DNA from 4 places in the Streptomyces sp. NPDC021012 genome. Region 4 is predicted to be linked to each of the others. Evidence: riboswitches for the same ligand, from Rfam matches in the RefSeq annotation. Region 4 holds a riboswitch; each other region holds the start of a gene.
The links. Region 4 has a riboswitch for cyclic di-AMP ahead of ACH4TP_RS20370 (M23 family metallopeptidase). Riboswitches for the same ligand answer to the same signal wherever they lie in the genome.
Positions count from the first base shown of each region.

Region 1: linked by a shared signal. The riboswitch ahead of ACH4TP_RS34345 (M23 family metallopeptidase) and the one ahead of ACH4TP_RS20370 (M23 family metallopeptidase) in region 4 are both predicted to bind cyclic di-AMP.
Region 2: linked by a shared signal. The riboswitch ahead of ACH4TP_RS12040 (peptidoglycan DD-metalloendopeptidase family protein) and the one ahead of ACH4TP_RS20370 (M23 family metallopeptidase) in region 4 are both predicted to bind cyclic di-AMP.
Region 3: linked by a shared signal. The riboswitch ahead of ACH4TP_RS06460 (transglycosylase SLT domain-containing protein) and the one ahead of ACH4TP_RS20370 (M23 family metallopeptidase) in region 4 are both predicted to bind cyclic di-AMP.

Region 1 is NZ_JBIRQU010000015.1:127,291-132,285, forward strand. It holds gene ACH4TP_RS34335 (M16 family metallopeptidase) at 1-898, shown strand, start outside; gene ACH4TP_RS34340 (M16 family metallopeptidase) at 925-2,292, shown strand; cyclic di-AMP (ydaO/yuaA leader) riboswitch at 2,493-2,658, shown strand; gene ACH4TP_RS34345 (M23 family metallopeptidase) at 2,671-3,441, shown strand; gene ACH4TP_RS34350 (GntR family transcriptional regulator) at 3,637-4,320, shown strand; gene ACH4TP_RS34355 (HPr family phosphocarrier protein) at 4,484-4,765, opposite strand; gene ACH4TP_RS34360 (GNAT family N-acetyltransferase) at 4,973-4,995, shown strand, end outside.
Region 2 is NZ_JBIRQU010000003.1:471,216-476,210, forward strand. It holds gene ACH4TP_RS12025 (helix-turn-helix domain-containing protein) at 1-336, shown strand, start outside; gene ACH4TP_RS12030 (DUF6126 family protein) at 370-525, shown strand; gene ACH4TP_RS12035 (tyrosine-protein phosphatase) at 533-1,354, opposite strand; cyclic di-AMP (ydaO/yuaA leader) riboswitch at 1,695-1,883, shown strand; gene ACH4TP_RS12040 (peptidoglycan DD-metalloendopeptidase family protein) at 1,888-2,820, shown strand; gene ACH4TP_RS12045 (SGNH/GDSL hydrolase family protein) at 2,973-3,767, shown strand; gene ACH4TP_RS12050 (SIMPL domain-containing protein) at 3,920-4,693, shown strand; gene ACH4TP_RS12055 (TetR/AcrR family transcriptional regulator) at 4,802-4,995, opposite strand, start outside.
Region 3 is NZ_JBIRQU010000002.1:249,389-254,383, forward strand. It holds gene ACH4TP_RS06450 (phosphocholine-specific phospholipase C) at 1-1,637, shown strand, start outside; gene ACH4TP_RS06455 (hypothetical protein) at 1,698-2,324, opposite strand; cyclic di-AMP (ydaO/yuaA leader) riboswitch at 2,678-2,861, shown strand; gene ACH4TP_RS06460 (transglycosylase SLT domain-containing protein) at 2,867-3,748, shown strand; gene ACH4TP_RS06465 (phosphoribosyltransferase family protein) at 3,732-4,995, opposite strand, start outside.
Region 4 is NZ_JBIRQU010000005.1:602,600-607,594, reverse strand. It holds gene trmB (tRNA (guanosine(46)-N7)-methyltransferase TrmB) at 1-126, shown strand, start outside; gene ACH4TP_RS20380 (PrsW family intramembrane metalloprotease) at 262-1,569, shown strand; gene ACH4TP_RS20375 (peptidoglycan-binding protein) at 1,662-2,081, shown strand; gene ACH4TP_RS20370 (M23 family metallopeptidase) at 2,149-3,234, opposite strand; cyclic di-AMP (ydaO/yuaA leader) riboswitch at 3,246-3,393, opposite strand; gene ACH4TP_RS20365 (PP2C family protein-serine/threonine phosphatase) at 3,606-4,808, opposite strand; gene ACH4TP_RS20360 (MFS transporter) at 4,918-4,995, opposite strand, start outside.

The DNA.
Region 1 (4,995 bases), on a different contig from region 4:
CGGCACGGCCTTCGAGAAGCTGACCGCCCTCGCGTACCCGGAGGGCCACCCGTACCACCACACGCCGATCGGCTCCATGGCCGACCTGGACGCGGCGACCCTGGAGGACGCGCGGAACTTCTTCCGCACGTACTACGCCCCGAACAACGCCGTGCTGTCCGTCGTCGGCGACATCGACCCGGTGCAGACGCTCGCCTGGGTCGAGAAGTACTTCGGCTCCATCCCCGCCCACGACGGCAAGCCCGAGCCGCGCTCCGGCGAGCTGCCCGAGGTCATCGGCGAGCAGCTCCGCGAGGTCGTCGAGGAGGAGGTCCCGGCCCGTGCGCTGATGGCCGCCTACCGCCTGCCGCACGACGGCACGCGCGCGTGCGACGCCGCCGACCTGGCCCTGACGGTGCTGGGCGGCGGGGAGTCCTCCCGCCTGCACAACCGCCTGGTCCGCCGCGACCGTACGGCCGTCGCCGCCGGCTTCGGCCTGCTGCGGCTCGCCGGGGCCCCCTCGCTGGGCTGGCTGGACGTCAAGACCTCCGGGGGAGTCGAGGTCCCGCAGATCGAGGCGGCCGTCGACGAGGAGCTCGCCCGGTTCGCCGCCGAGGGCCCCACGCCCGAGGAGATGGAGCGCGCGCAGGCCCAGTTGGAGCGCGAGTGGCTGGACCGGCTCGGCACCGTCGCGGGCCGCGCGGACGAACTGTGCCGGTTCGCCGTGCTGTTCGGCGACCCGCAGCTCGCCCTGACCGCCGTCGACCGCGTCCTGGACGTCACCGCCGAGGAGGTGCGGGCGGTCGCCGCGGCCAAGCTGCGCCCCGACAACCGCGCGGTGCTCGTCTACGAGCCGGTGGCCCCCGAACAGAGCGAAGACGCCGACGGCGAAAACGACGAAGAAGGAGCGGACCAGTGACCGACGCTGCCGCGGCTTTGACGAGCATGGACTTCCACCCGCAGCCCCAGCCGGGCGCCCCGAAGCCGTGGGCCTTCCCGGCGCCGGACCGCGGGAAGCTGGACAACGGTCTGACCGTGCTCACCAGCCACCGCCCCGGCCAGCAGGTCGTCGCCGTGGAGATCTTCCTGCCGGCCCCGCTGGACGCCGAGCCCGCCGGTCTCGACGGCGTCGCGACCATCATGGCCCGCGCGCTCTCCGAGGGCACCGACCAGCACAGCGCCGAGGAGTTCGCGGCCGAGCTGGAGCGCTGCGGCGCCACGCTCGACGCGCACGCCGACCACCCGGGCGTACGGGTCTCCCTCGAGGTCCCGGTCTCCCGGCTGCCCAAGGCGCTCGGCCTGCTCTCCGAGGCCCTGATCGCCCCGGCGTTCCTGGACACCGAGATCGAGCGCCTGGTGCGCAACCGTCTCGACGAGATCCCGCACGAGACGGCCAACCCGGGTCGCCGCGCCGCGAAGCAGCTCTCCAAGGAGCTGTTCCCGGCCGAGTCCCGGATGTCCCGGCCGCGCCAGGGCACCGAGGAGACCGTCGAGCGCATCGACGCCGCCGCCGTCCGCGCCTTCTACGAGGCGTACGTCCGGCCGGGCACGGCCACCGCCGTGGTCGTCGGCGACCTGACCGGCGTCGACCTGGACAAGGTCCTCGCCGAGACGCTGGGCGCCTGGACCGGTGAGCCGGCCGAGCCGCTCCCGATGCCGCCGATCACCGCCGACGACACCGGGCGGGTCGTCATCGTGGACCGTCCCGGCGCCGTGCAGACGCAGCTGCTCATCGGCCGGATCGGCCCCGACCGGCACGACCGCGTCTGGCCGGCCCAGGTCCTCGGCACGTACTGCCTCGGCGGCACCCTGACCTCGCGCCTGGACCGGGTCCTGCGCGAGGAGAAGGGCTACACGTACGGCGTGCGGGCCTTCGGCCAGGTGCTCCGCTCGGACGCCGGGGGGAACGGCGCGTCGATGCTCGCCATCAGTGGATCCGTCGACACCCCCAACACGGGCCCGGCGCTCGAGGACCTGTGGAAGGTGCTGCGCACGCTGGCCGCCGAGGGGCTGACGGACGCCGAGCGCGAGACGGCCGTGCAGAACCTGGTGGGCGTGGCCCCCCTCAAGTACGAGACCGCCGCCTCCGTCGCCGGGACGCTCGCCGACCAGGTGGAGCAGCACCTCCCGGACGACTACCAGGCCCAGTTGTACGCGCGCCTGGCCGAGACCGGCACCGTCGAGGCGACGGCCGCCGTGGTCAGCGCCTTCCCGGTGGACCGGCTCGTCACCGTCCTCGTCGGCGATGCGGCGCAGATCGCGGAGCCGGTGCGCGCGCTCGGCATCGGTGAAGTGACCGTCGTGACCGGCTGATTCCGGCCCCGAAGCGACAACAGGCGGACCCCGACGGCATAGTTCGTCGGGGTCATCCGCTTTGTCCGTATTGAGACCAAGGGTGATCGTTTGCCCTGTGGCATGTCTTACAAAAAGCGTGTCTGGTTGGTGATTGAAAGACGATCCGCATAGCGTCGAGGCGGCTGTTCGTCAGTTGCACGTGCCGCAACCGCGGCATCGGACAGTCATCGCCGAGTCCCCGTCAGGCGCGAGCCTGGGGAGCCGGGGACCCACGCGCAGTCCCTGGGGTGAATCGGGCGCCTTCGTCTCGTACGGAGGGGCTCGTAGGAGACCTTCCTGCTCCGAACCCGTCAGCTAACCCGGTAGGCGAGAGGGAAGGAAAGGACCAGCCTCTTCATGGCGTTCACCCGTGCCACCGGGAAGCATCGTGCTCCGAGCCGGATGGCGCGCCGCAGCGTGGGCATCGCCGGCGCCGCGACGCTGGCCACCACCGGCGTCATCGGAACCCTCGCCTCCCCGGCGCTCGCCGCCGACACGGACCACCGCTCCACCGAGGACACCGGTCTCACCCAGGTGATCACCGAGGACTCCCTCGTCGACCGGATCAACGCCCAGGCCGCCGCCCAGGAGCAGGAGGCCGTCGAGGCCATCGCCAAGGCGAAGGCCAAGGCCGAGGCGGAGCGCAAGGCCGAGGCCCGCGCCAAGGAGATCCGGCTGGAGCGCCAGCGCGCCGCCCGTGAGGCCGAGCGCCGCCGCCTGGCCTCCTTCCAGGCCCCCGTCGCCGGCTCGTACGTCTCCACCGGCTACAAGACCGGCGGCTCGCTCTGGTCCTCCGGCCAGCACTCCGGCATCGACTTCCACGCCGCCTACGGCACCCGGGTCGTCTCCGTCGGCTCCGGCACCGTCGTCGAGGCCGGCTGGGGCGGCGCGTACGGCAACAACATCGTCATCCGGATGAACGACGGCACGTACACCCAGTACGGGCACCTCTCCTCCATCGAGGTCCACGTCGGCCAGACCGTCGAGCCGGGCCAGCAGATCGGCATCTCGGGTTCGAGCGGCAACTCCACCGGCCCGCACCTCCACTTCGAGGCGCGCACGAGCCCCGACTACGGCTCGGACATCAACCCGATCACGTACCTCCGCTCCCGCGGCGTCAACGTCTGACCCCGTCCGGACCGGCTCCGGATCGCGTCGCGAAAGCCCCGGCTCGTACTGAGCCGGGGCTTTTCGCTGGCCAAAAGATATCCATGGAATCCGCTGGGGCATCGGAAATTTCGGCCCGCTGCAATAGAGTCGAAGATCGGGCGCAGAACAGGCGCCGATCGAATTGACTCGCGCGGACCAAGGCGGAGGTCGGACATGCGTATTCCCGCGCATTCGGTATGCACGGCGATCCGGGACGACATCGTCTCCGGCGTGTACGAGCGGGGCAGCCGGCTGACCGAGGAGCAGCTCGCCCGCCGGTACGGGGTCTCCCGCGTCCCGGTCCGCGAGGCGCTGCGCACCCTGGAGTCCGAGGGCTTCGTCGTCACCCGCCGCCATGCGGGCGCCCATGTCGCCGAGCCGACCGAGCAGGAGGCGGGCGATCTGCTCGCCATGTGGGCGCTGCTCGAACCGCTGGGGGCCGCGCGGGCCGCCCAGCGGCGTACCGAGGCCCATCTCAAGGTGCTGCGCGGCCTGGTCAGGCTGGGGCAGGAGCGGGCCAGGCGCGGCCGGGGCGAGGACCTGCGCTCGCTCGGCGGCTGGTTCCACGAGACGCTCGCGCAGGCCTCCGGGAGCCCGGCCCTGACGGCGCTGCTCACCCAGCTGCGGCACAAGATCGCCTGGACGCACGTGGTCGAGCAGCCCGCCGAACCGGTGGAGGCCTGGGTCGAGCGCGGCGCGATCGTGGACGCCGTGGCGCGCGGCGACGCCGAGCGGGCGAGGGCGCTGACCGCGCTGCACGCGGAACGCTCGCTGCCGCTGCACCGGCTCAAAAGGCCGGAGCGCGGCCGTGTGAGCCTTTCGCAACACGCCGTCAATACGACGAGTGCCCGGAATTAACAAGCCCACCGTATACAAAGAATAGGCATTCGGCCGCGTTTTTCGTGCTGCCCGGAATGCGCTGCCCGGAATGTGCTGCCCGGAAATGGGGCCGTGTCATGCGAATGGCCGTGGCCGCCGAAAATTCCGGCGGCCACGGCCATTCGTCGTGCGGGGGACCGGATCAGACGGTCTCGGGGAGCTCGTCCAGGCCCTCGGCGACCAGCTTGGCCAGGCGGTCGAGCGCGGCCTCGGCGCCGTCGGCCTCGGACGCGAGGACGATCTCCTCGCCGCCCTGCGCGCCCAGGCCGAGCACCGCGAGCATGGAGGCGGCGTTCACGGGGGTGCCGTCGGACTTGGCGATCGTCACCGGCACGCCGGAAGCCGTGGCGGCACGGACGAAGATGGACGCGGGGCGGGCGTGCAGGCCCTCGGCCCAGCCGACGTTGACGCGGCGCTCAGCCATGGTGTTGCCCTTCAAGTCTCAAGCGGGTTGTCTAGACCAGTCTCTCACGGGTTGCGCGGTGCTCGCGCCGACCTCCGGCCCGGACGGGACCACCCTTCGGCCCGGCCCGGACCGTCCGCCGGCCCTTCCCAGCTTGCAACACCTTGCCCCGCGCACCCCCGCCACGCGACCGGTGCCGCCGTCGTGTCGCGGCCGTAGGCTGACCCCATGCAGAGCGCGTCGGAGCAGTC
Region 2 (4,995 bases), on a different contig from region 4:
GTCGAGGCCGACGGCTGGATCTACCGCCAGGCGGGCGGCGCCGGACGCGCCCTCCAGTGCCTGCGGGTCCACGTGCCGTACGCCACCCGGGCCGACATCGTGCGCGTCCACCCCGGCGAGGAGTGGATCCACGTCCTGGAGGGCCGGGTGCGGCTCGCGCTCGGCGAGGCCGTCCACGTCCTCGACCCCGGGGACAGCGCGCACTTCGACTCGCTGACCCCGCACCGGATCGGCGCCGCCACCCCCGGCGGGGCCGAGCTGCTCTTCGTCCACACCCTGATGCAGAGCCCCGCTGCCGAGCTGTGCCTCGGCGACGGGACCCCGCACCGGCGCTGACGTTCCATGATGATTCTTCAGGAAAGGGCCGACATGTCCGAGAAGTCCGTACCGGTCACCGGCGAGGAGCGCGGTGAAGGCAAGTTCCCCAAGGGGCTGGTGCTCCGCCTCTTCGCCTATCTGATCGCCGGCCACCTCTTCGCCGGCTTCCTCTACCTGCTCTTCATGCTGGGCGGGCAGAACCAGTAGGGGCCGGCTACGCCTCCGTGACCAGGCGCTCCCGCAGCCGCTCACGGGTCTCGGGGGCCAGCTTCAGGCCCTCGGACAGATAGGCGTCGACCGTGCCCCAGGTCGCCTCGATCGTCTCGAAGGCGGCCCGCAGGTACTCCACCCGCGCGTCGAAGAGCGGGCTGAGCAGCTCCATCACCTCGGGCGACATCGCGTCCGCGCTGGTGGAGCTGCGGCGCACCTTGTAGCGGCGGTGCGGGTCGTTCGACTTCACGTAGTCGGCCTCGATCGCCTCCCGCTCGACCCCGACCGCGAGCAGGGTGATCGCGATGGCGAGCCCGGCCCGGTCCTTGCCCGCGGCGCAGTGCATGAGGGCCGGGACGCTCTCCTCCGCCATGGCGTGGAGGATCCGGCTGTGCTCCGCGGTCCGCTCGACGATCATCTTCCGGTACGAGTCGGCCATCCGCGCGGCCGCCTTGCCGTCGCCGAGGACCTCGCGCAGCTGCGCGGTCTCGCCGTCGCGCACCAGCTTCCAGAACTCCTTGCCGTCGGCCGGGTCGTTGAGGGGTATGTTCACGTTCCGCACGCCGGGCAGCTCGACGTCCGCGCCCTCGACCTTCCGGTCCGACTCGTTGCGGAAGTCGAAGACGGTGTGCAGCCCCAGCGAGGCCAGGAAGGCGGCGTCGTCCTCCGTCGCGTGGGCGAGGTGGCCGCTGCGGAAGAGGCGGCCGGGGCGGACGGCGCGCCCGTCCGTCGTCGGCAGGCCGCCCACGTCCCGGAAGTTGCGGACCTCCGTCAGCTCGGGCTCGGCGCCTTCGGCGGGCGGGACCTGCGGCAGCTGCTGCGTCACGGCTGCTCCTGTTCTGTAGATCGGTTCCTGGGGCAATCATCTCGGGTGGGGGCCGGGACTCGCACCCCCTGGGACGGGAATGGGTGATCTGTCCGTATTGACTGATTGCGCATAACCCGCCCCGGTTGCAGGGGAGATGGGGATCGGCGCGTGAGCAGCGTCATAACCGTGACGGACCGTGCCTGATCGTCTTTTCCAAATACCCCCGGGGAAAAGGAGGTCGAGGGGGAGTCATCCACGGAGGGTGACCGGAATTCCGGCCGCATTCCACCGGATTCCGAAGCGCTTGGAAATCGTGGCTTGTTCGCCCCGACCCCCCTCGTCTAGCGTCGCGCTCAATCCGGACGGACCGCCGAATCCTGCCACCGACCGGAATCCGCACTCACCCGAAGAAGGCAGGAGCGGGGGACCCAGGTAGTACGCCGATCCCTTCGAAGAAGGACGGCTCGGGGTGAAGTCGCGCGAGAACGCGGCCGGACATCTCCAGTCCGAACCCGACAGCTCACCTCGCAGGCGCCGGAGAGGAATTCGCCATGCCCGCGAAGGGTAAGCACCGCCGCCCCAAGTCCAGCCGTCTGACCCGCGGCCTCGCCGCCGCCGGCACCGGTGGCGCCGTCGTCGCCCTCCCGCTCCTCGGAGCCACCGGCGCCCACGCCGCCGAGCAGGCCGCCCCGGCCGCCGCTCCCGCCGTCGCCCCGGTGAAGGCCGCGCCCGCCGCCCCCGCGAAGGCCGCGCCGAAGACGTACTCCGTCGTGCGGGGCGACTACCTGTCGAAGATCGCCTCGGAGCACCACCTCGCCGGCGGCTGGCACAAGCTCTACGAGGACAACCGCCGGGTCATCGGCGAGAACCCCTCGCTGATCATGCCCGGCATGAAGCTCACCCTCGGCGCCAAGAGCACGGCCGGGGCCGACCACCGGGGCACGTGGAGCTCCGGCAAGAACGGCGACGAGGCCCCCCGCGCCTCCCGTGGCGGCGAGCGCGCCCCGGCCCCGGCCGCCGCCGCGACCGCCACCTCCTCCTCGACGCCCGCCCCGTCGGCCGGTGCGACCTCCTCCTCCGGCTGGGTCGCCCCCATCCCCGGCGCCGGCATGTCGACCCCGTACCACCAGGCCGGCTCCATGTGGTCCTCCGGCTACCACACCGGCGTCGACTTCATCGCCTCCACCGGCACCCCCGTCCACGCGGTCGGCCCCGGCACCGTCTACTCCGCCGGCGACGGCGGCGCGTACGGCAACCAGGTCGTCATCCAGCACGCCGACGGCACCTTCTCGCAGTACGCCCACCTGTCCTCGATCTCCGTCTCCGCCGGCCAGACCGTCACCGGCGGCGAGCAGATAGGCCTCTCCGGCGCGACCGGCAACGTCACCGGCCCGCACCTGCACTTCGAGATGCGCACCGGGCCGGAGTACGGCTCCGACATCGACCCGCTGGCTGCCCTGCGCGCGCACGGCGTGAGCATCTGACGCGACGTCGCCTCCCGGAGGCCCGGCACCCCTGTGCCGGGCCTCCGGCGTATTCCGGTTTGGCGGAATCTTTATCGGTGGCATATGTCACCCTGCGTCAACCCTTCCTTACGGTCGCGTAGGTCACATCAGAAGAGGAAGGATGTGGTCCCGTGGCAGACGATTCGAGATCAACAGACAAGAACGCATTCGGGTCGTACGCGGCGATCGGTGACAGCTTCACCGAGGGCGTCGGGGACCCCGGGCCCGAGGGGGCGTACGTCGGCTGGGCGGACCGCTTCGCGGTCCTGCTCGCCGACCAGCTGCCGGAGCACGACGCCTTCCGCTACGCCAACCTGGCCGTACGCGGGCGCCTCCTCGACCAGATCGTGGCGGAACAGGTCCCCCGGGCGAAGGAACTCGCCCCCGACCTGGTGACCTTCTGCGCGGGCGGCAACGACATCATCCGCCCCGGGACGGACCCCGACGAGGTGGCCGAGCGCTTCGAGCGCGCCGTCGCCGACCTCACCTCCGCCGTCGGCACCGTCATGGTGACCACCGGCTTCGACACCCGCGGCGTGACCCTCCTCAAGCACCTGCGCGGCAAGATCGCCACGTACAACGGGCACGTCCGGGCCATCGCGGACCGCTACGGCTGCCCGGTCCTCGACCTGTGGTCGCTGAAGTCCGTGCAGGACCGGCGCGCCTGGGACGACGACCGGCTGCACCTCTCGCCCGAGGGCCACACCCGCGTCGCCCTGCGCGCCGCCCAGGTACTCGGCATGGAGGTGCCCGCCGACCCGGACCAGCCCTGGCCGCCGGAGCCGCCGCGCGGCACGCTGGAAGTCCGCCGCGACGACATCCACTGGGCCCGGGAGTACCTGGTGCCCTGGATCGGACGCCGGCTGCGCGGCGAGAGCTCGGGCGACCACGTGGAGGCGAAGCGCCCCGACCTCATGCCCCTGTAGCGGAGGACGGACCGGCGGGGACGAGCGGCCCCGGTTGGTGCGGAGAGGTGAAGGGCGCCGGCGGTCAGGAGTGGCGCGCGGGAGGCGGCGGCGCCGGGTGCTGGGATGTGCCCGCCGGAGCCCCGGCACCCACCGCCCGAAGGGACCCGCCCGTGACGATTCGCCGGCCCAGCGCCGCCCGCACCGCCCGTCTGCTCGCCGCCACCGCCGTGCTCGGCGGCCTCCTCGCCGGCACGGCGGCCCCCGCCCTGGCCGCCGCGCCCGGGCGGGCCGCCCTCCGCACCTCCGTCCGGGACGCCGCCCCGGCCACGGCAACGGTCACCGTCACGGGCGACGGCCGGGCGTCCGCCGCGCCCGACCTGGCGATCCTGTCCGTCGGCGTCGAGGCCACCCGCGCGACGGCGAAGGAGGCGATGGCGGCGCAGCGGACCGGGGCAGAGGCGCTGCTCGGCGTGCTGCGCCGGCAGGGCATCGCCGACCGGGACGTCCGCACCGACAGCCTCTCGCTGTCCCCGGTCTACACCCAGACCAAGGAGGGGGACAGCAAGGTGACGGGCTATCAGGCGGGGCAGTCGTTCTCCGTGAAGGTCCGCGACATCGACAGGACCGGCCAGGTCGTCGGGGCCGTCAACGAAGCCAGCGGGAGCGCGGGCCGGATCAACGGGGTCGTCTTCGACGTCGCCGACCCGTCGGCGCTGCGCGCCAAGGCCCGCGAGGCCGCCTACCGGGACGCCTACGACAAGGCCTCCCAGCACGCCCGGCTCAGCGGTCACCAGCTCGGCCGGCTGGTCTCCCTGAGTGAAGGCGAATCCGTCCGCCCCGGCCTCGGCACGGCCCCCCTCCCCGCGGACGAGCCCGGCGTCCCCCTGGCACCCGGCGAGATCGAGGAGCAGGTCACGGTCTCGGCGGTGTACGAACTGATCTGACGCGCGGGACGTACGGGGCCGCCCCGGCGGGCGGGGGCGCGGCCGGGCCGGCCGGGGCGGATCGCCCGGGTCCGGACCGGCCGCGGCGGCCTTTTCGGGCCCGGTCGGCTACGGCCTCGGCCTCGGCGGGCGGCGGTCCGGCACCTCCGGCGCGTCCGGGGCCTCCGGCACCTCCGGCGCGTCCGGCCCTCCCGGCTCCTCCGGTGCGGCCGGATCCGGTGCCGGCAGGTCGAGTTCCCGGGTGAGGGCCGCGTCCGCCCAGCGGAGCATCGTGGTGCGGGGGAGGGCGCCGGGGTAGGCCG
Region 3 (4,995 bases), on a different contig from region 4:
AGGGGCGCCTCGACAACTGGGTCACGGGCGTGGGCAACACCCGCTCGCTCGGCCACCTCGACCGCGGCGACATCCCGTTCCACTACGCACTCGCCGACAACTACACGATCTGCGACGCGTACTTCTGCTCGACGCTGAGCGCCACGGGCCCCAACCGCACCTTCCTGTGGAGCGGGAAGGTCGACGGCTCCAGCAAGGACGGGGGCGACGAGTCGGGCCTCACCTGGGAGTCGTACGCCGAGGCCCTCCAGCGCGCCGGGGTGAGCTGGAAGGTCTACCAGAACGCCCAGGACAACTACGGCGACAACGGCCTCGCGTACTTCAAGAAGTTCACCGACGCGAAGCCCGGGGACCCGCTGTACGACCGGGGCATGGGCTCGGTCCCGAAGGTGACCGGCTCGACGCCGGACGACATCGCCGCGGCGATCCGCGCCGACGTCGTCGCGGGCACCCTGCCGCAGGTGTCGTGGGTGGTGGCGAACGAGGCCTTCTCCGAGCACCCGTACGCCCCTCCGGGGGACGGCGCCCACTTCGTCGACCTGGTCTACCGCGCGCTGGCCGCGAACGCCGAGGTGTTCGACTCCACGGTGCTGTTCCTCAACTACGACGAGAACGACGGCTTCTTCGACCACGTGCCGCCGCCGGTCGCCCCTCCGGGCACTGCGGGCGAGTACATCGACGGCGTGCCGATCGGCCTGGGCTTCCGCGTCCCCATGCTTGTCATGTCCCCGTGGACCCGGGGCGGCTGGGTGAGCTCCGAGGTCTTCGACCACACCTCGGTGCTGCGCTTCATGGAGACCTGGACGGCGGCGCTCGGCACCCCGGCGACCTGCCCCAACATCAGCGACTGGCGGCGGAAGGTGACGGGCGACCTGACCGGGGTCTTCGACTTCGCCAACCCGGTGTACGGAGTGCCCGCCGGCCTTCCCTCGACGGCGAAGGTGATCGGGCAGGCCACCTGCGGCCCGCTGCCGAACCCGGCGCCCCAGAACAACGCGCTGCCCGCGCAGGAGCCCGGCACCCGTCCTGCGCGCGCCCTGCCGTACCAGGTGAACGGCAACCTCGACCGCTTCGAGTTCGGCGCCGCGGGCAAGATCCTGGCCTGGTTCTCGATGACGAACCAGGGCTCGGAGGCCAAGCGGTCGGCACACTTCTCGATCCACCCGCACCAGTACCGGGACACGGCCGCCTGGCAGTACACCGTCGACCCCGGCACCACGGCCACGGACTACTTCAACATCGGCCTCGGCTCGGGGTCCGGGAAGTACGACATCTCGATGATGGGCCCGAACCGCTTCCTGCGCCGCTTCATCGGGGACGCCTCCAAGGCGGGCAAGGCCGTCGAGGTGGCCGCCCGGTTCGCGCCGGAGAGCGGGACGGGCAAGACGGCCGTCTGGTTCAAGATGACCAACACCTCCTCCGGTCCGGTCACCTTCACGATCCGCTCGAACGCCTACCGCTCGGACGGCCCGTGGACCTACACGGTGCCGGCGAACTCCAGCCGCGAGGACTTCTTCAACGCGGTGGCGTACAACGGCGGCTGGTACGACTTCACGATCCTCGCCGACATCGACGGCACCTGGTCGCGCCGGTACACCGGCCACATCGAGACCGGAGCCCCGAGCGTCAGCGGCTGACCACTCCCCCGCACAGCCGGGCGGCGGCCTTCCGGTCGCTGCCCGGCTGTGCGCACGGCGTCAGCGGCCGGCGTGCGCGGCGCGGCGGACCGTGGCGTCGAGGAGGGCCACCGCGTCGGCGGCCGTACGGCCGGGGGCCCGGTTCCACGGCCCGATCAGTTCCCGCCACCCCCTCGACCGGAGCTCGGTCATGATCCACGCGGCCGCCTCGTTCATGGTGTCCGCGCTGCCGTAGCCGAGGCGGTGGGCGGCGAGGAGGGCGCCGCAGACACACCGGGCGCCACGGGTGTCACGCAGCTTGTACGGGGCGTTCTGCCAGCCCCACTCCGTCAGCACCAGGCGGGCGTAGCCGAGGTGGACCGAGGGGCGCAGGTCGGCCTGCCCGATGCGGCGCCAGGTGTGCAGCCGGTCGGGCAGTACGGCTCCGAGCCGCCCCGGGATGCGGCGCTCGGCGGGGAGCTCCGGCGGCAGGGCGGCGAGCGCGTCGGCCACGAGCCGGTCCACCGGCACGCTGAGCAGTCCCCGCCAGCCCTCCTCCGCCGGCGGCGACTCCTCGGGGGCCGTCGGCCCCGGCACCGCGGGGGCGGTCCAGTCCGTGACGATCCGCTGCCAGACGGCGCTCTCGAAGAGGGCGGCCGCCTCGCGGTCGAGGCTGTCGGGGCTGAGCAGGGAGGTGGAGGGGGGCATGGGGTGTCTCCTGGGTCGACTGTCTCCATCCTTCAAGACAAATGTCGGTTTTGCGACTTTTGACCCGCCCTGGGAGTTACCTCGCCCGGACACCCCATCACGGGTATTTCCCCCTCACTTACCCACCGCGGAATTAAAGCCCATATTCGGACATTACTCTCCGCGTGACGCGACTCACTCACTCGGACCGGAACCCCGGAGACGCCTCCTCCCGACCCATACCGCACAAGGAAGTTCGACATCCCCGATGCGGCATCGATCTTGAATTCGCCGAATTCCGTGATCCATTTCCCGATTCCCGGGGTCCACCCGTCTTGTTATCCGTCGCATTACTGGCCTACGGTCACCTCCATTCGAGCGGAACGCCCAATCCTGCCGCCGCTCGGTAAACCTCCCTTTCACCCGACGGCAGGAGCGGGGGACCCACGAATACGCCGGTCCGGAATCCGGAACGGCTCGGGGTGAAGCCGCGTGCGCGCGGCCGGACATCTCCCGTCCGAACCCGACAGCTCACCTCGCAGGCGCCGGAGAGGAAACCCGTCATGCCTGCTCACGGTAAGCACCGTCGCCCCCGTTCCGGCCGCGTCTCCCGCGGCCTCGCCCTGGTCGGCACGGGTGGCGCCGCACTCACCCTGCCGCTGATCGCCCCGGCCGTCGCCGGTGCCGCGCCCGTGGCCGGGGCCCCGGCGAGTGCCGCCCAGTCGGTCGCCGCGCCCGCCGCGCCGATCGTGGTCAAGGCGCCCGCCGCCCCGACCGCGGCCCACACGTACACCGTCGTGAGCGGTGACTCGCTTTCCCTGATCGCCCGCAAGAAGGGAATTCAGGGTGGCTGGAAGAGCCTTTACCGCGCGAACAAGAGCGCCGTAGGTGACAACCCGTCACTCATTCATCCCGGTCTCGAACTGACGATTCGTCGGGATTCCGCGAAGGCCGCCCCCGCGCGGGCGGAGAAGTCCGCCACGACCGAGCGGGCGAGCCGCTCGGAGCACCGGTCGGCCACCCCCGCCGTCGCCACCGGGACGGGCGCCTCCGCCGCGGCCGCCGCTCCGGCCGCCGCCGCTCCCGCCGCCGTCCAGGCGGCCTCGATCGCCGCCACGAACTACGCCGACAACCTCGACGGCTGGATCCGCGAGTCGCTGGCCATCATGGGCCAGCAGGGCATCCCCGGGTCCTACGACGGCATCTACCGCAACGTCATGCGCGAGTCCTCCGGCAACCCCCAGGCCATCAACCTCTGGGACTCCAACGCCGCCGCCGGCACCCCCTCGAAGGGCCTCCTCCAGGTCATCGAGCCGACCTTCCTCGCCTACCACGTGCCCGGCACGTCCCTGGACCTGTTCGACCCGGTCGCCAACATCACCGCCGCCTGCAACTACGCGGCCGACCGCTACGGCTCCATCGACAACGTCAACTCGGCGTACTGATCCCCGCACGCCGGAAGTGCTCGGCGAACCAGGAGGTGGCGAGGTCCGCCACCTCCTCCAGGGCGCCCGGCTCCTCGAAGAGGTGACCGGCGCCGCCCACGACCGAGAGCCGGTTCTCGCAGCGCAGCAGCGCCAGGGCCCGCCGGTTGAGGTCCAGGACCAGCGCGTCCGCGCCGCCCACCACCAGGAGCGTCGGGGCGCGCACCTGGGCCAGGCGCTCGGCCGCGAGGTCCGGCCGACCGCCGCGCGAGACGACGGCGCTCACCGGGGACGCGGGATCGCCCGCCGCCCACAGCGCGGCGGCCGCGCCCGTGCTCGCGCCGAAGTACCCGAGCGGGAGCCCCCTGCTCCCGGGCCGCCCGGCCAGCCACTCCGTGGCCCCGGCGAGCCGCCCGGCCAGCAGCGGGGTGTCGAAGACATGGGCCCGGTCGGTCGCCTCCACCTCGGTCAGCAGGTCGAAGAGCAGCGTCCCCAGGCCCGCCCGGTTGAGCGCCGCGGCGACCGCCCGGTTCCGCGGGCTGTGGCGGCTGCTGCCGCTGCCGTGCGCGAACAGGACGATCCCGTGTGCGTCCTCGGGCACCGCGAGCCGCCCGCCGAGGGTGACGCCGACGACCGGGATCCGCACGTCCGTGTCCTGCACGACGGGGTCCCGCGCGGCCCTGTTGCGGTCCAGGCAGTCGATGACCTCGGCGTCCGGGGTCTGTGAGAAGTCCCGGTAGAACTGCCCGATCGCGAAGAAGAGTTCCGGCGTGTGCACGCTGACGGTCTCGTCGGCCTCGCCGCCGAGGCGGGCCGTCCAGCCCTTCGGCGCCACCGGGACCGCGAGGACGATCCGTGCCGCGCCCCGGGCCCGCACCACCCGGCAGGCCGCCAGTGCCGTGGCGCCCGTGGCCAGCCCGTCGTCGACCACGACGACCGTCCGCCCTTCCAGGGGAACGGGGGTCCGGCTGCCCCGGTAGCGCTGGGCCCGGTGGTCGAGCTCGGCGTGCTCCCTCTCCTCCACGGCGGCGAGGTCGCGCTCGCTCACACGGGCCTCCCGGAGCACCCGCTCGTTGAGCACCCGCACGCCGCCCTCCCCGAGCGCCCCCATCGCCAGCTCCGGCTGATGGGGCACGCCCAGCTTCCGCACGAGACAGATGTCGAGCGGCGCGTCGAGGGCGTCGGCGACCTCAGCCGCCACCGGCACGCCACCCCGTGGGAGCCCCAGGACCACGACGTCATGGCCCTTGAGGCGGTCGAGCCGGGCG
Region 4 (4,995 bases):
TACGAGAACACGCAGGCCGACGGCGGCTACGCGCCCCGCCCCGACTTCCGGCCCCTCACCCGCTTCGAGGGGCAGGGGCTCGACAAGGGGCACGTCGTGCACGACCTGCTCTTCCGGCGGAAGTGAACCGGCGGCTCTTCCGGCGGGAGCGACCCGGCTGCTCTTCCGACGGGAGCGACCCGACGGCGGTGACCCGTCGAAGTGACCGAGAGCCGGTAACTTCGTCGACCGCTGTCGGTGGGGGTCGTTAGGGTCGCTCACGTGTCCAACCCCGCCGCCGTCCCGCACCGGGACACCGAGGAGCCGGCCTTCCCCGCCGCCGCCGACCGATCCCAGTGGCGCTACCGGCCGCGCCGGGCCTTCTGGCGCAGCCGGCTGGTCCGGGCGGTCGCCCTCGTCACGCTGCTCGCGCTCTGCGCCCTGGTGATCCTGGCGCTGGTCCGCGAGCAGACCGGCACGCAGGGCTTCCTCGTCGGTCTGGGCCTCGCCGTGCTTCCCGTACCGCTGCTCATGGCGGCGTTCCGCTGGCTCGACCGGGTCGAGCCGGGCCCCTGGAAGAACCTGCTGTTCGCGTTCGCCTGGGGCGCCTTCGCCGCCGCGCTCGTCGCGATCCTGGCGAACTCCTTCGCGGTCCGCTGGATCGCCACGGCCACGGCCGATCCGGACTCCGCCGACAACCTCGGGGCCACCGTCATCGCCCCGGTGGTGGAGGAGAGCGCGAAGGCGGCCGCGGTCCTGCTGCTGTTCCTCTTCCGCCGGAAGGACTTCGGCGGTCTCGTCGACGGCGTCGTGTTCGCCGGTTTCACCGCGACCGGCTTCGCCTTCACCGAGAACATCCTCTATCTCGGCAACGCCTTCGGCGAGGACCAGGAGTTCGGCGCCTCCGGCCTGGGCTCGGTGACCGCCGCGACCTTCTTCGTACGGGCCGTGATGTCGCCGTTCGCGCATCCGCTGTTCACCGTGCTCACCGGCATCGGCTTCGGTCTCGCCGCCCTCGCGCCGCGCGGGAAGCGGCTGCGCCGGGTGCTGCTGCCGCTGGCGGGGCTGCTGCTCGCGATGAGCCTGCACGCCGCGTGGAACGGCTCGGCCACCTTCGGCGGCCCGCTGGCCTTCTACGCGGTGTACGGGGTGCTCATGGTCCCGGCCTTCGGCCTGCTGACCTGGCTGGCGGTGTGGAGCCGGCAGCGCGAGCTGCGCACGATATCCGGGGAGCTCCCGGCGTACGCGGCGGCCGGCTGGCTCGCCCCCGCGGAGCCGCTCGCGCTGTCGTCGATGCGGGCCCGGAAGACGGCCCGCGCGTTCGCCGCGCGGACCTACGGAGCGCCGGCCGCGCGGGCGGTCGGCGAGTACGAGTCCTTCGCGACGACCCTGGCGTTCCTGCGGGACCGGGCCCGGCGCGGCGCGGCGGGGCCCGACTTCCCGGCCCGGGAGCAGGAGCTGCTGCACCACCTGTGGCAGCGCCGCGAGGTCGCCTCCCCCGCGCTCACGTACGCGGCGCGGGCGACGGGCCGGGTCTGGGCGCCGCCGCAGTACCGGGACTACGACGGCTACAACCCGTACCGCCGCTGACGCCGGTTTCCCGGGACGTCCCACGGCCCCACGGGCTCCGGTCGCACGGTACCGTCGTCCTCGCAAGATCGTTTCAGAACGGGGAGACGCACGTGTTCAAGAAGATCGTGGCCAAGGCGGGTCTCGCGCTGGGTACGGCGGCGCTGGTCGTCGGGGCGACCGGCGGTCCGGCCGGCGCCGTCGAGGGGGCCGGTTACGTCGGCGGCGGTTACTCCAACAGCGGTGCGGGCGTCTGGTGCGCCCAGCACCTGGCGAACGACATCGCCCGGAAGGCCGGGGACCGCGCGCTGATCTCGGAGGACAGCCAGTGGGGGCCGCAGACCAAGGCCCAGATCGTCTGGCTGCAGAGCCGTCTCGGCCTCAAGGCCGACGGCATCGTCGGCCCCGAGACGGGCAACTGGCTGCTCTACCTCGGTGACCAGTACTACGGCGGCAAGAGCGGTTACTGCTACTGGAACCTGCCGAGCGACTGGCGTCTCGGGGGCATGTACGTCCCCACCGAGCTCACCTGATCCGGAGTGGCGACGGCGCCCCCGGTCCGGCATCCGCCGGGCCGGGGGCGCCGTTCCGTTCGGGTCCTCAGGGGTTCAGGCCCTTGGAGCGGAGCCAGGCCGCCGGGTCGATGCCGTCGCCGCCGGCGGTGTGGACCTCCATGTGGAGGTGGGCGCCGGTGACGTTGCCGGTGGCGCCGACGCGGCCGATGGTCTCGCCGGTGCCGACGGTCTGGCCGGCGCTGACCAGCATGGAGGAGAGGTGGCAGTACCAGACCTCGGTGCCGTCCTCCAGCTCCAGGACGATGCGGTAGCCGTAGGAGCCGGACCAGCCGGCCGACTTCACGGTGGCACCGTGGACCGCCTTGAGCGGGGTGCCCGTGGGGGCGGCGAAGTCGAGGCCGGTGTGGAAGCCGGAGGACCACATCGAGCCGGACTGCATGTAGGTGGCGGTGAGGGTGTACGAGGAGACCGGCAGCGAGTAGCTGGCGGCGAGCTGGGCGAGGCGCTCGGCCTCGGCCGCCTCGGCCTTCGCCTTGGCCTCCGCTTCCGCCTTGGCCTTGGCTTCGGCCTCCGCCTTGGCCTTCGCCTCGGCGGCCTCCTTCTCCGCGGCGGCTTCCTTGGCCTTGGCCTCCGCGGCGGCCTTCTCGGCCGCGGCCTTCTCGACGGCGGCCTTCTCGGCGGCGTCGGCGGAGGCCTGCTGCTGCTCGGCCTGCTGGAGGATGCGGGCGCGCAGGGCCTCGCCCGCGGCGGGGGCGGAGGCGGTCCGCTCCTCGGCCGGGGCGGTGTAGGTGGCGGAGGTGAGCGGGTTCGCCTCGGCCTGGGCGGCGGGCGCGCTCTCCTCTTCGGGGAGGAGGTCGCCGACGCCGGGGAGGTCGTGGGCGTCCGGCAGGTTCAGGTCCGGGAGGTCCGGCAGGGATATCGCCACCGGGGGCTTCTCCTGCGCGGTGGCGAGGCCGCCCGCGCCGACGGCGGCGATCACGCCGACGCCGAGGACGGTGGAGGAGCGGGCGAAGTTGGAGCGCTGCTTGACGACCCGGTGCCGGCCGCCGGAGCGGCTCTCGGCGCGCAGGGAGCCCTCGGTGGGGTTCCACTCGGTGTCCGGGGCGGAGGGAGCCGCACCACCACCGAAGGCGTCGAAGGGGGCTTCGGGTGCGGGAGTGTTGGACGCCACGGGGGCGCGCTCCTTTCCTTCCGTCTCGCCTACCGGGTTAGCTGACGGGTTCGGAGCGGGAAGGTCTCCTACGGGCACGCTCGCACGGGTGCGAAGGGGCCCGATTCACCCCAAGTGGTGGTTCCCCGGTTCCTTTTCAGGATTCGGCGCGTGCGCACGGTGCCGCCTCTTGCGACGGCTGGGACGACCGCGCTGCGTTATCGAACGTTAATAGACAGGGGGTCCCGATTCCAAGCCGTTCCTCTTGATCATTCATTGAATTGTGGGGCTATCGCCCGAGTTGACCCCCCTTCAGCAAGGCCTTCGGTGGATTCCGCGAAACCCCCGCGATCTGACGTTATGTCAATTGTTATCGCAGTGATACCCTTCGACTACGACCGGTGACCGGGCCCGCCCGGCGGCACCACCGGCATCGTCCGGCGCCGCTCGGGCTGCCCCGTCGCCGGGCGGCTCACCGCGAGCAGCGCCATGTCGTCCGTCGACCCGCCGCCCGTGTGGAGCCGTACGTCGTCCACGAGCGCGTCGAGCAGCTCCTCGGGTCCCGGGAAGATCCGCCCGGCGAGCCGCGCCGCCGGATCGTAGAAGACGCCCCGCGCGTTCCGCGCCTCCGAGAGGCCGTCCGTGTAGAAGAGCAGCGTCGCGCCCGGCGGGAACGGCCGCGCCTCGGCCCGGTCCGGCCACGCCGCCAGCTCGCCCATGCCGAGCGGCAGCGCCGCCTCGCCCGGCTCCAGGAGGTCCAGGCGCCCGTCCCCGTACAGCAGCAGCGGCGGCGGGTGCCCGCGGTTGACGACCCGTACGAAACCGCCGAAGGTCCCGCCGCCGTCGCCGCGCGGGATCTCGGCCAGGACGGCGGTGGTGAACCCCTCGAAGGAGTCGAGGTCGTCCCGGCGCATGCCCTCCCGGGCAAGGGCCCGCTCCAGGCGCCGCGCCACGCCCTCCAGGGTCCGCTCCGTCTCGGCCGCCTCCCGGAAGGCGCCGATGACGACGGCGACGGCCTCGACCGCCTCCATCCCCTTGCCCCGGACGTCCCCGACCACGAGCCGCACCCCGTGCGGGGTGTCCTGGACCGCGAACAGGTCACCGCCGATGAACGCGTCGGCCTGCGCCGCCTCGTACCGCGCCGCGCACTGCAGCCCGCCTATCCGCTCGGCGGGCATCGGCAGCACCGCCTTCTGCGCGGCCTCCGCGATGACCCGCGCCGAGGCGAGGCGCTCGCCGCTGCGGCGCACGACCCGGTTGATGAGGAGGGCGAGCGCGGAGACGGTGAGGACGGTCAGGGTCTCGGTGAGGGACGCGACCTCGTCGACGGTGCCGTTGTAGGAGTGCAGCCCGACCGAGGCGAGGACGGCGGCGATCCCGGTGAGCAGGGTCGTGAGCAGGGAGAAGAAGGGCGCGGCGATCAGCGGGGCGGCGGAGAAGAGCGGCGCCGCCGTGTACTCGGGCGGTGTCGCCAGGTCGAAGGCGACACCGCCCACGATGATCAGCGGGGGCAGCGCGCGGATGAAGCGGCGGACGCCGCCGTACTCGGGGCGTTCCCCGCCCCGCCGTCCGCCGTCCGCCGCTCCTGGCCCCACCTGTGCTCTCCCTGCCCGGTCCGCCCCGCCGCGGTCCGCACCGCGCCCTCCCAGGGTGGCCGCCGCCGCCCGGGGCGGCGACTCCCGCGGGGCCGACTGGCGTACGGGATCAGCCCCTGGTCACCGCCGCCCCCGCCGCCAGCCGGCCGCCCCGGGCGAGCAGGGCCATCGCCGCCGCGCACACCAG